Regions from separate parts of the Neobacillus sp. SAB-20_R2A genome, predicted to be linked through region 2. Evidence: a T-box and tRNA genes for the amino acid it is inferred to sense, from the RefSeq annotation. Region 2 holds a T-box; the other holds one or more tRNA genes.
What was found. The T-box of region 2 lies ahead of proS (proline--tRNA ligase). A T-box ahead of a tRNA ligase gene usually reads a tRNA of that ligase, here a tRNA-Pro.

Region 1 (4,724 bases), 2.1 Mb from region 2:
CCGCCTCAAGAGAGACAGAGCAATTCGTAGCTGATATTTTAAAAGAAGTTAAGGGAGAAATATTTTATCTAATTGTGAATGAGGCCGGGGCAAGTGTGTATTCTGCTTCCGATCTTGCAAGAGAGGAATTCCCTAACTTCCAAGTTGAAGAACGGAGTGCCGTGTCAATTGCCCGCCGTCTGCAGGACCCGCTTGCGGAATTGGTTAAGATAGATCCGAAATCAGTAGGCGTCGGCCAATACCAGCATGATGTATCTCAGAAACTTTTGTCCGAATCACTCCATTTCGTCGTGGAAACGGCAGTTAACCAGGTCGGAGTGAATGTGAATACTGCCTCGTCTTCTTTGCTGCAGTATGTTGCCGGCCTTAATAAAACAGCAGCCAATAATATTGTGAAAATGCGCGATGAGGAAGGGAAATTCACCAGCCGCTCGCAATTAAAGAAGGTTCCTCGCCTTGGTGCAAAGACCTATGAACAAGCGGTGGGCTTCCTGCGGGTATTAGATGGAAAACAGCCGCTGGACCGGACCGGAATTCACCCGGAAAATTACAAAGAGGTAGAAAAACTCCTTAAAAACCTAGGCTTTACAACTGCTCACCTAGGGTCTGAAGAGTTGATATCTGCCTTGAACGGACTTGATTTGAAGTCTGTTTCTGAAGAGTTATCCATTGGTGAGTTAACATTGAAGGATATTGTTGACGCACTTGTAAGACCGGAACGTGATCCACGTGACGACCTGCCGCGTCCGCTTTTGAAAAAAGATGTTTTAAAACTGGAAGACCTAAAATCCGGAATGGAGCTCCAAGGTACAGTCAGAAATGTTGTTGATTTTGGAGCCTTTGTAGATATTGGTGTTAAACAGGACGGGCTTGTTCATATCTCAAAACTAAGTACTCGATTCGTCAAACATCCGCTCGATATTGTTTCAGTAGGGGATGTAGTAACCGTCTGGGTAGATTCGGTTGATATGAAAAAAGGCCGGGTAGCACTAACGATGCTTCCTCCAGCAAAATAAACGAAAACACTGCTTGCTTAGCAGTGTTTTTTTCTGTAAAAAAACCAGCATTGATTTAACATCTTAATTTGATATCGATTTTTTTCATAAAATGCTCTTTTCATTTGGTTTTGAAACCAAGTAGGCATAAATTAAACCTCCCGAAAAGTTTCTCCACAAGGGTATATACAATATATGCTATAATAGGTTGTCACGTTCGCAAAGAAAGTGAGGGAACCTTAAATGAAGGATTCGGAGCTTCAGTTGATGGTGGAAAAAATCTCGATGGAGTACTTTGGGAAGCCATTCAAACATAAGGCATCCTTTAATTCTCGGCTCAGATCAACTGGCGGCAGATATCTTTTGGGGACACATAATATCGAAATTAATAAAAAGTATTTGGAGCAGCTTGGCGAACAAGAATTAATTGGGATCATCAAACACGAACTAGTTCACTATCATCTTCACCTTGAAGGCAAGGGATACAAGCATCGTGATTTAGATTTTAAAATACTCTTAAAAAAGGTGGGAGCACCAAGGTTTTGCAATCAGCTTCCGGATGTCCCGAAAAGAAAATGTAAAGCTAAAAAAATACTTTTATATAAATGCACAAAGTGCAGCCTTCCATATCAGCGCAGAAGAAGCATTGATACAAGTCGCTATGTTTGTGGAAATTGTAAAGGGAAATTAGAAAAGGTCAAAGAATATCTTTTGGAATGAAAGTTTGAAGAACCATTTATTTCTATGAAAATTCGTATTGACTTTAGATAAAGACGTCATTATAATTTAAAGAGTCGATAGGGCAACGCCTTATTGGACTAGCTTCATATTTGCTATTATTCCGCAGTAGCTCAGTGGTAGAGCTATCGGCTGTTAACCGATCGGTCGCAGGTTCGAGTCCTGCCTGCGGAGCCATATTGGGGAAGTACTCAAGTGGCTGAAGAGGCGCCCCTGCTAAGGGTGTAGGTCGCGTAAGCGGCGCGAGGGTTCAAATCCCTCCTTCTCCGCCAGGTTAAAATATTGGCCCCTTGGTCAAGCGGTTAAGACACCGCCCTTTCACGGCGGTAACACGGGTTCGAATCCCGTAGGGGTCATCAGGAATGGGGAATGAAACAAATTCATTTCCTGTTTCTTTCTCTCTTGAAAAATAAATAAATTGGGCTATAGCCAAGCGGTAAGGCAACGGACTTTGACTCCGTCACTCGTAGGTTCGAATCCTGCTAGCCCAGCCATTTTTATGCGGGTGTGGCGGAATTGGCAGACGCACCAGACTTAGGATCTGGCGCCGCAAGGCGTGGGGGTTCGACTCCCTTCACCCGCACCAATAATTTCCTGTTGAAAAACCTCAGGAAACATGTTATGATTTTCTTTGTCACTAATTTAAAATGCGGTCGTGGCGGAATGGCAGACGCGCTAGGTTGAGGGCCTAGTGGTGGCAACACCGTGGAGGTTCAAGTCCTCTCGGCCGCACCAAAAAATATATTGACATAATAAATCGAATGTGATAAGATATAAAAGTTGATTAAAAAGAGCGCCCGTAGCTCAATTGGATAGAGCGTCTGACTACGGATCAGAAGGTTATGGGTTCGACTCCTGTCGGGCGCGTTCTAAAGTCTAACTCCAATATCGGGAAATAGCTCAGCTTGGTAGAGCACTTGGTTTGGGACCAAGGGGTCGCAGGTTCGAATCCTGTTTTCCCGACCATCACAATTTTATATGCGGGTGTAGTTTAGTGGTAAAACCACAGCCTTCCAAGCTGTTGTTGTGGGTTCGATTCCCATCACCCGCTCCACTTTAGAAAAATAGTTCTTTGAAAACTAAACAAACAAAAACGTCAACAAACAATAATTATTCATTTCTTCTGAAATGAAGCCAACGTAACATTTTTGAGCTAATCAACTCAACTTTATTGGAGAGTTTGATCCTGGCTCAGGACGAACGCTGGCGGCGTGCCTAATACATGCAAGTCGAGCGAATCACTGGGAGCTTGCTCCCGGTGGTTAGCGGCGGACGGGTGAGTAACACGTGGGCAACCTGCCTGTAAGACTGGGATAACTTCGGGAAACCGGAGCTAATACCGGATAATTTCTTCCCTCACATGAGGGAAGGTTGAAAGTCGGTTTCGGCTGACACTTACAGATGGGCCCGCGGCGCATTAGCTAGTTGGTGAGGTAACGGCTCACCAAGGCGACGATGCGTAGCCGACCTGAGAGGGTGATCGGCCACACTGGGACTGAGACACGGCCCAGACTCCTACGGGAGGCAGCAGTAGGGAATCTTCCACAATGGACGAAAGTCTGATGGAGCAACGCCGCGTGAGCGATGAAGGCCTTCGGGTCGTAAAGCTCTGTTGTCAGGGAAGAACAAGTATCGGAGTAACTGCCGGTACCTTGACGGTACCTGACCAGAAAGCCACGGCTAACTACGTGCCAGCAGCCGCGGTAATACGTAGGTGGCAAGCGTTGTCCGGAATTATTGGGCGTAAAGCGCGCGCAGGCGGTCCTTTAAGTCTGATGTGAAAGCCCACGGCTCAACCGTGGAGGGTCATTGGAAACTGGGGGACTTGAGTGCAGAAGAGGAAAGCGGAATTCCACGTGTAGCGGTGAAATGCGTAGAGATGTGGAGGAACACCAGTGGCGAAGGCGGCTTTCTGGTCTGTAACTGACGCTGAGGCGCGAAAGCGTGGGGAGCAAACAGGATTAGATACCCTGGTAGTCCACGCCGTAAACGATGAGTGCTAAGTGTTAGAGGGTTTCCGCCCTTTAGTGCTGCAGCTAACGCATTAAGCACTCCGCCTGGGGAGTACGGCCGCAAGGCTGAAACTCAAAGGAATTGACGGGGGCCCGCACAAGCGGTGGAGCATGTGGTTTAATTCGAAGCAACGCGAAGAACCTTACCAGGTCTTGACATCCTCTGACACTCCTAGAGATAGGAATTTCCCCTTCGGGGGACAGAGTGACAGGTGGTGCATGGTTGTCGTCAGCTCGTGTCGTGAGATGTTGGGTTAAGTCCCGCAACGAGCGCAACCCTTGATCTTAGTTGCCAGCATTCAGTTGGGCACTCTAAGGTGACTGCCGGTGACAAACCGGAGGAAGGTGGGGATGACGTCAAATCATCATGCCCCTTATGACCTGGGCTACACACGTGCTACAATGGATGGTACAAAGGGCAGCGAAGCCGCGAGGTGGAGCCAATCCCATAAAACCATTCTCAGTTCGGATTGCAGGCTGCAACTCGCCTGCATGAAGCCGGAATCGCTAGTAATCGCGGATCAGCATGCCGCGGTGAATACGTTCCCGGGCCTTGTACACACCGCCCGTCACACCACGAGAGTTTGTAACACCCGAAGTCGGTGGGGTAACCGTAAGGAGCCAGCCGCCTAAGGTGGGACAGATGATTGGGGTGAAGTCGTAACAAGGTAGCCGTATCGGAAGGTGCGGCTGGATCACCTCCTTTCTAAGGATATAAGCTGGACATATGAGCCAGACAATACATGTTTGTTTGATTGTTTCTTGTTTGTTTAGTTTTGAGGGAATTATCTCTCAAAACTTTCGTTCTTTGAAAACTAGATAATCGTATAGAAGAAGTAACCAAGTAAGAACCGAGTAATCGCCATTTTAGTTTTTCTCTCTTATTTTTAAGAGTAAGTAAAACCTTTTAGGTTAAGTTAGAAAGGGCGCACGGTGAATGCCTTGGCACTAGGAGCCGATGAAGGACGGGACTAACACC
Region 2 (4,724 bases):
GAAGAGGACGGCAACCAAGAAAATCTGTGTAAAGGTTGATAATGGAAAGTTCAATTTATCTACTAAAATAGCAACAATGGATTGAGCTGTTAGATAGCTAAATCCTACCGTTATCAAAGGAATAATAGGGGCCACTACTGATCTGAAGACAAGCAGCAACACGGCTAAAATGAAAACTACCGTTATGCCTTCGGTTTTTTTCAGTCCTTCCTGAGAGTTTGTGACGAGGTCCTCGCCAATCACCCAGCCGCCTGTATAGTAATGAGCAAGTTTGACATCATCAATCGCTTTATTTAATTCTTTGACAATTTCCTTTGCTTCCCTATTATTCGAAGTCACTTTAATGGAAACTAGGATTGTTTTGCCGTCCTTTGAAACCAGCTGGTCCTTCAGTTCCTCTTGAGTGAAATGGGTGAGGATTTCAGTGATTCCTAGCGTCTCCTTATTTCTTTCTAGTTCTTTGACAGCTTTTTCAGCATCAGCGAAGTCGTCCTTCGTTAATTTTTTTTCACTATGGAAGACAAGCGCCGTTTGCAGGGAATTACCCTTATTTTCACTTGATTGAACATCCTTGAGAATTTTTTCGGCAAGGGTGGAGGGGTAGCCTTCTGGAACGGAAATTTGTCCTTTCTCTCGAACGAGATTTTCCATATTTGGCGCAGCCATAAAAAGCGCAGCAATGACTGCAATCCAAGCGATTAAGATAAACCATTTCCCCTTAATGATGGCTCTCACTTGCTATTCCCCCAGTTCTTCCTGTTTCTTGTTGTCTAAAATTTGTGCTAATTTTTCATACGTGTAAATAAAAGTTGTGATTTCGGTTTCATCGAACTGGGTAATGATAGATTCAACTAATTGATGGACCTTTTCCTGGGCACTTTGAAACAGTTCGACGCCTTCTTTTGTTAGTGTTAAATAAACCACTCTGCGATCTTTTTCGTCTCTAGTTCTTTGTATCAAGCCTCTATCAGTCATTCGATTGATGATAGCTGTTATTGCACTTTTATTGACCTGAAAAACTTCGGCCAATTCCGTTGAGGTACATTCTCCTGTCTGGTGGATATATCTTAAGATGTAGTGCTGGTCATTGGTCAATTCGTTTCCAAGTTGATTTTTAATTAAGGCTTCTGCTTTTTTATGTACCTGAAAGGAAATGTTTACATAGCGGTCAATTAAATCCTGGATTGTGTTGTTATCCATTTTGCCTTCACCCCATTACTTTTTGAAAAAATAGTTAACATATTGAACTATTCACCTGTTAAACTATATAACAAAGTAAATATTGTGTCAATTAGGAACAAACAGCAAAAAAAGACCCTGATTGTATAATAATCAAGGCCATTGCTCCATATGCTTTTGTAATTTTTTCTTATTCTTGATTCTTTTGATTAGATATATACCGGCTATCAATGCCAGCACATTTAATGAATCGCCAAAGTTAATTGTTAGACTGAATTGGTTATTCACCTTAATATCATTTTTATTGTTTGTTGTACTAGGACTACTTTTAATTTCCAGTTCTTTCCTTACCACTAGCATGCCCCCTAAAATCTATCATTTCTCTATTAATCATATTCGGGTAGGGGGAAATAATGCTAGATTTTAAAAAAGCGGTTTATGAAACAAATTGAGGAATCATCCTTCATTTTTTTCTTTATCAACGGCATTTTTAAAAATACGTTTCAGGGCTTCATTTTGCATTCTCATGTATTCAAGCAATGCTTCTTTTTCTTCCTCATCGAGCACGAGTTCATCCTTTTTTTCCTTTTCCATGCAAATCACCCCAATTTAGCTATTAATAGCATTTTAACTGATTCGGTACGTCGATTAAAGTAGTATTAAAAATTAAAAAAAGGCAATAATGGTTGATGTTGAGAAAAATATTCTTATGAAGGAATTGACTTTTAGCTAAGGGAAATATATAATTTTTTCAAAAATATAACTAGAAACAATGACGGGGATTAGTAAAATGAAAAGGTCTTACCAAGAGAGGAAACCATTGGTGTGAGGTTTCTTAAGACGGTCATTTGAACCTGCCTCCCGAGTTCTGTATCGGATGGATTGAAGATACATGCGGATCAAATCCGTTATCATGCAAAGAGTTTAAAGCATTTGCTTTATGAATTTAGGGTGGTACCGCCAGGCCTTGGTCCCTTTTTTAGGATCAAGGCCTTTTTATATGCAAAAAGCTAAATGCGTCTAAAACAGGCGCTGGAGCGGGAAATATTTTTCAGAAAATGATGAGGTGTCAAAATGGCTAAGGAATTTGTAAAAGATATTACTGCGATGGATGAGGACTTCGCGCAGTGGTATACAGATGTTGTTACTAAAGCAGATTTAATCGATTATTCAAGCGTCCGCGGTTCGATGATTATCCGCCCATATGGGTTTGCATTGTGGGATAATATCAAAAATGAAGTAGACCGTCGGATTAAGGAAACAGGGCATGAAAATGTTTATATGCCATTATTTATCCCTGAAAGTCTACTGCAAAAAGAAAAGGACCACGTAGAGGGTTTTGCTCCTGAAGTTGCATGGGTTACCCATGGCGGATCTGAAGAGTTGGCAGAAAGATTAGTTGTCCGCCCAACTTCTGAGGTTCTGTTCTGTGAGCATTATAAAAATATTATTCACTCCTATCGTGATTTACCAAAGCTTTATAATCAATGGGCAAACGTCGTCCGCTGGGAGAAAACAACCCGTCCATTCTTACGGACATTAGAATTCTTGTGGCAGGAAGGCCATACTGCCCATGCAACCGATGAAGATGCGATGGAAGAAACCATCAAAATGCTGAATGTGTATGCTGATGTACTTGAGAACACTCTAGCGATTCCTGTTGTAAAAGGGGAAAAAACGGAAAAGGAAAAATTCGCTGGGGCAAAACATACCTTTACGGTTGAAAGTTTAATGCATGATGGTAAAGCATTGCAATCCGGTACTTCCCACCACTTTGGCACTGGCTTTGCTGAAGCATTTGGGATTCAGTACACTGATAAGGACGGAAAGCTTCAATATGTCCATCAAACATCATGGGGCTTTACAACCCGTGTAATCGGCGCCTTAATCATGGTGCACGGCGACGACCGCGGTCTTGTGATTCCGCCAAAGGCAGCACCAACTCAAGTCATGATTGTGCCAATCGCACAGCATAAAGAGGGCGTACTGGACTTTGCATATGACTTGAAAAATTCCCTTGGCAAAGTGGCTCGTGTCGATATCGATGCCAGCGACAAAAAGCCAGGCTGGAAGTTCAATGAGTACGAAATGAAAGGTATTCCTGTCCGTTTGGAAGTTGGTCCAAAGGATATCGAAAACAAGCAGGTAGTTTTGGTGCGCCGGGACACTTTGGAAAAAATCGTCGTTTCAATGGATCAACTAGAAGAGAAGCTTGTAGCGCTGCTTGAGGAGATTCAGTCGAACCTGTACAACAAAGCGTTAAAGCATCGTGAAGAAAGAACATCGGTTGCGACTACACTTGCTGAATTAAAGGAATCTTTAGAAGCAAAGCCAGGATTTATCAAAGCAATGTGGTGCGGAGAGTTAGCCTGCGAGGAAAAAATCAAAGAAGATACCGGCGCTACGTCACGTTGTATCCCATTTGAACAAGAAAAAGTATCAGATAAATGCGTTTGCTGCGGAAAAGATGCAGATCAGATGGTTTACTGGGCAAAAGCATATTAAAAAATACCTTTTTGGGGGGCTCTTTCAAGACGGAAGAGCCCATTTTTAGGAGGTGCACAAAATGAAACCTATCTTAATAGATTTCCCAGAAGAATTTTACACAGAAAGATTAGTTATTCGTAAGCCGATGCCGGGTGACGGAAAAGTGGTTTATGAGGCAATGCAGGCTTCCTTGACCGAACTGAAGCCGTGGATGCCTTGGGCCCACCGCGATCAAACGCCAGAAGAGGTAGAGGCCAACATGCGTGAAGCGCATGCGAAGTTTCTCACTAGAGAAGATCTAAGATTGCATATATTTCATAAAGAAACCGGTGAGTTTATTGCATCTTCCGGATTGCATAGGATCAACTGGGATGTTCCCAAATTTGAAATTGGCTACTGGATTGATACACGGCATAGCGGAAAGGGTTACATAACGGAAGCGGTTGAGGGTATTACCAATTTTGCTTTTCAAGAATTGAACGCCAAGCGGGTAGAAATCCGCTGCGATTCCAAAAACGTGAAAAGCCGGGCCATTCCCGAACGTCTGGGATTTGACCTGGAAGGCATTTTAAAAAATGATAGTATTTCTGTTGTTGGAAATGAATCAAGAGATACATGTGTTTTTGCCAAAATAAAATAAAGTATTAAAAAAACTCGACCAAAAGTCGAGTTTTTAAATTAGCTAGGGACGTAACTAAATAATATTTTGTAATTGCCAAATATTCACGAATATATGATTTTGGGACAGCGATCAACGGTGTTTCCGCTGGAAGCCCTTGTACCTTAAGGTTGGCGTCAGCGGCAAGTGACAAGGCACGATAGAGATGAAAGTCATTCGTTACTACAACACCATCTTTAGCAGATGTCGGAATGAGCTTTTTGGAAAAACGAATATTTTCATATGTATCAGTTGATTTACCTTCTAAAACAATCCGAGATTCGTTAATCCCAAGTTTCTGTAGTTCTCTTTTTATACATTCAGCTTCAGATATATCCTCTCCGGGACCTTGCCCTCCTGAAGCAATGGCTATTGTGCTCGGGTTTTTCTTTAAATATAC

Region 1: it has a tRNA-Pro gene. The T-box ahead of proS (proline--tRNA ligase) is inferred to sense a tRNA for this amino acid. The anticodon was not compared.

What each region holds. Positions count from the first base shown of each region.
Region 1 covers NZ_CP145895.1:239,747-244,470, forward strand. Annotated here, with positions in the region: gene V5M37_RS01290 (Tex family protein) at 1-1,016, shown strand, start outside; gene cmpA (cortex morphogenetic protein CmpA) at 1,034-1,144, opposite strand; gene V5M37_RS01300 (SprT family protein) at 1,239-1,715, shown strand; tRNA gene V5M37_RS01305 (tRNA-Asn) at 1,836-1,910, shown strand; tRNA gene V5M37_RS01310 (tRNA-Ser) at 1,915-2,005, shown strand; tRNA gene V5M37_RS01315 (tRNA-Glu) at 2,018-2,089, shown strand; tRNA gene V5M37_RS01320 (tRNA-Gln) at 2,153-2,227, shown strand; tRNA gene V5M37_RS01325 (tRNA-Leu) at 2,235-2,319, shown strand; tRNA gene V5M37_RS01330 (tRNA-Leu) at 2,383-2,468, shown strand; tRNA gene V5M37_RS01335 (tRNA-Arg) at 2,527-2,600, shown strand; tRNA gene V5M37_RS01340 (tRNA-Pro) at 2,623-2,699, shown strand; tRNA gene V5M37_RS01345 (tRNA-Gly) at 2,714-2,787, shown strand; rRNA gene V5M37_RS01350 (16S ribosomal RNA) at 2,902-4,451, shown strand; rRNA gene V5M37_RS01355 (23S ribosomal RNA) at 4,656-4,724, shown strand, end outside.
Region 2 covers NZ_CP145895.1:2,315,292-2,320,015, forward strand. Annotated here, with positions in the region: gene V5M37_RS11350 (MMPL family transporter) at 1-735, opposite strand, end outside; gene V5M37_RS11355 (MarR family winged helix-turn-helix transcriptional regulator) at 739-1,200, opposite strand; gene V5M37_RS11360 (hypothetical protein) at 1,333-1,533, opposite strand; gene V5M37_RS11365 (hypothetical protein) at 1,636-1,773, opposite strand; T-box leader at 1,943-2,158, shown strand; gene proS (proline--tRNA ligase) at 2,254-3,684, shown strand; gene V5M37_RS11375 (GNAT family N-acetyltransferase) at 3,746-4,306, shown strand; gene V5M37_RS11380 (YdcF family protein) at 4,311-4,724, opposite strand, start outside.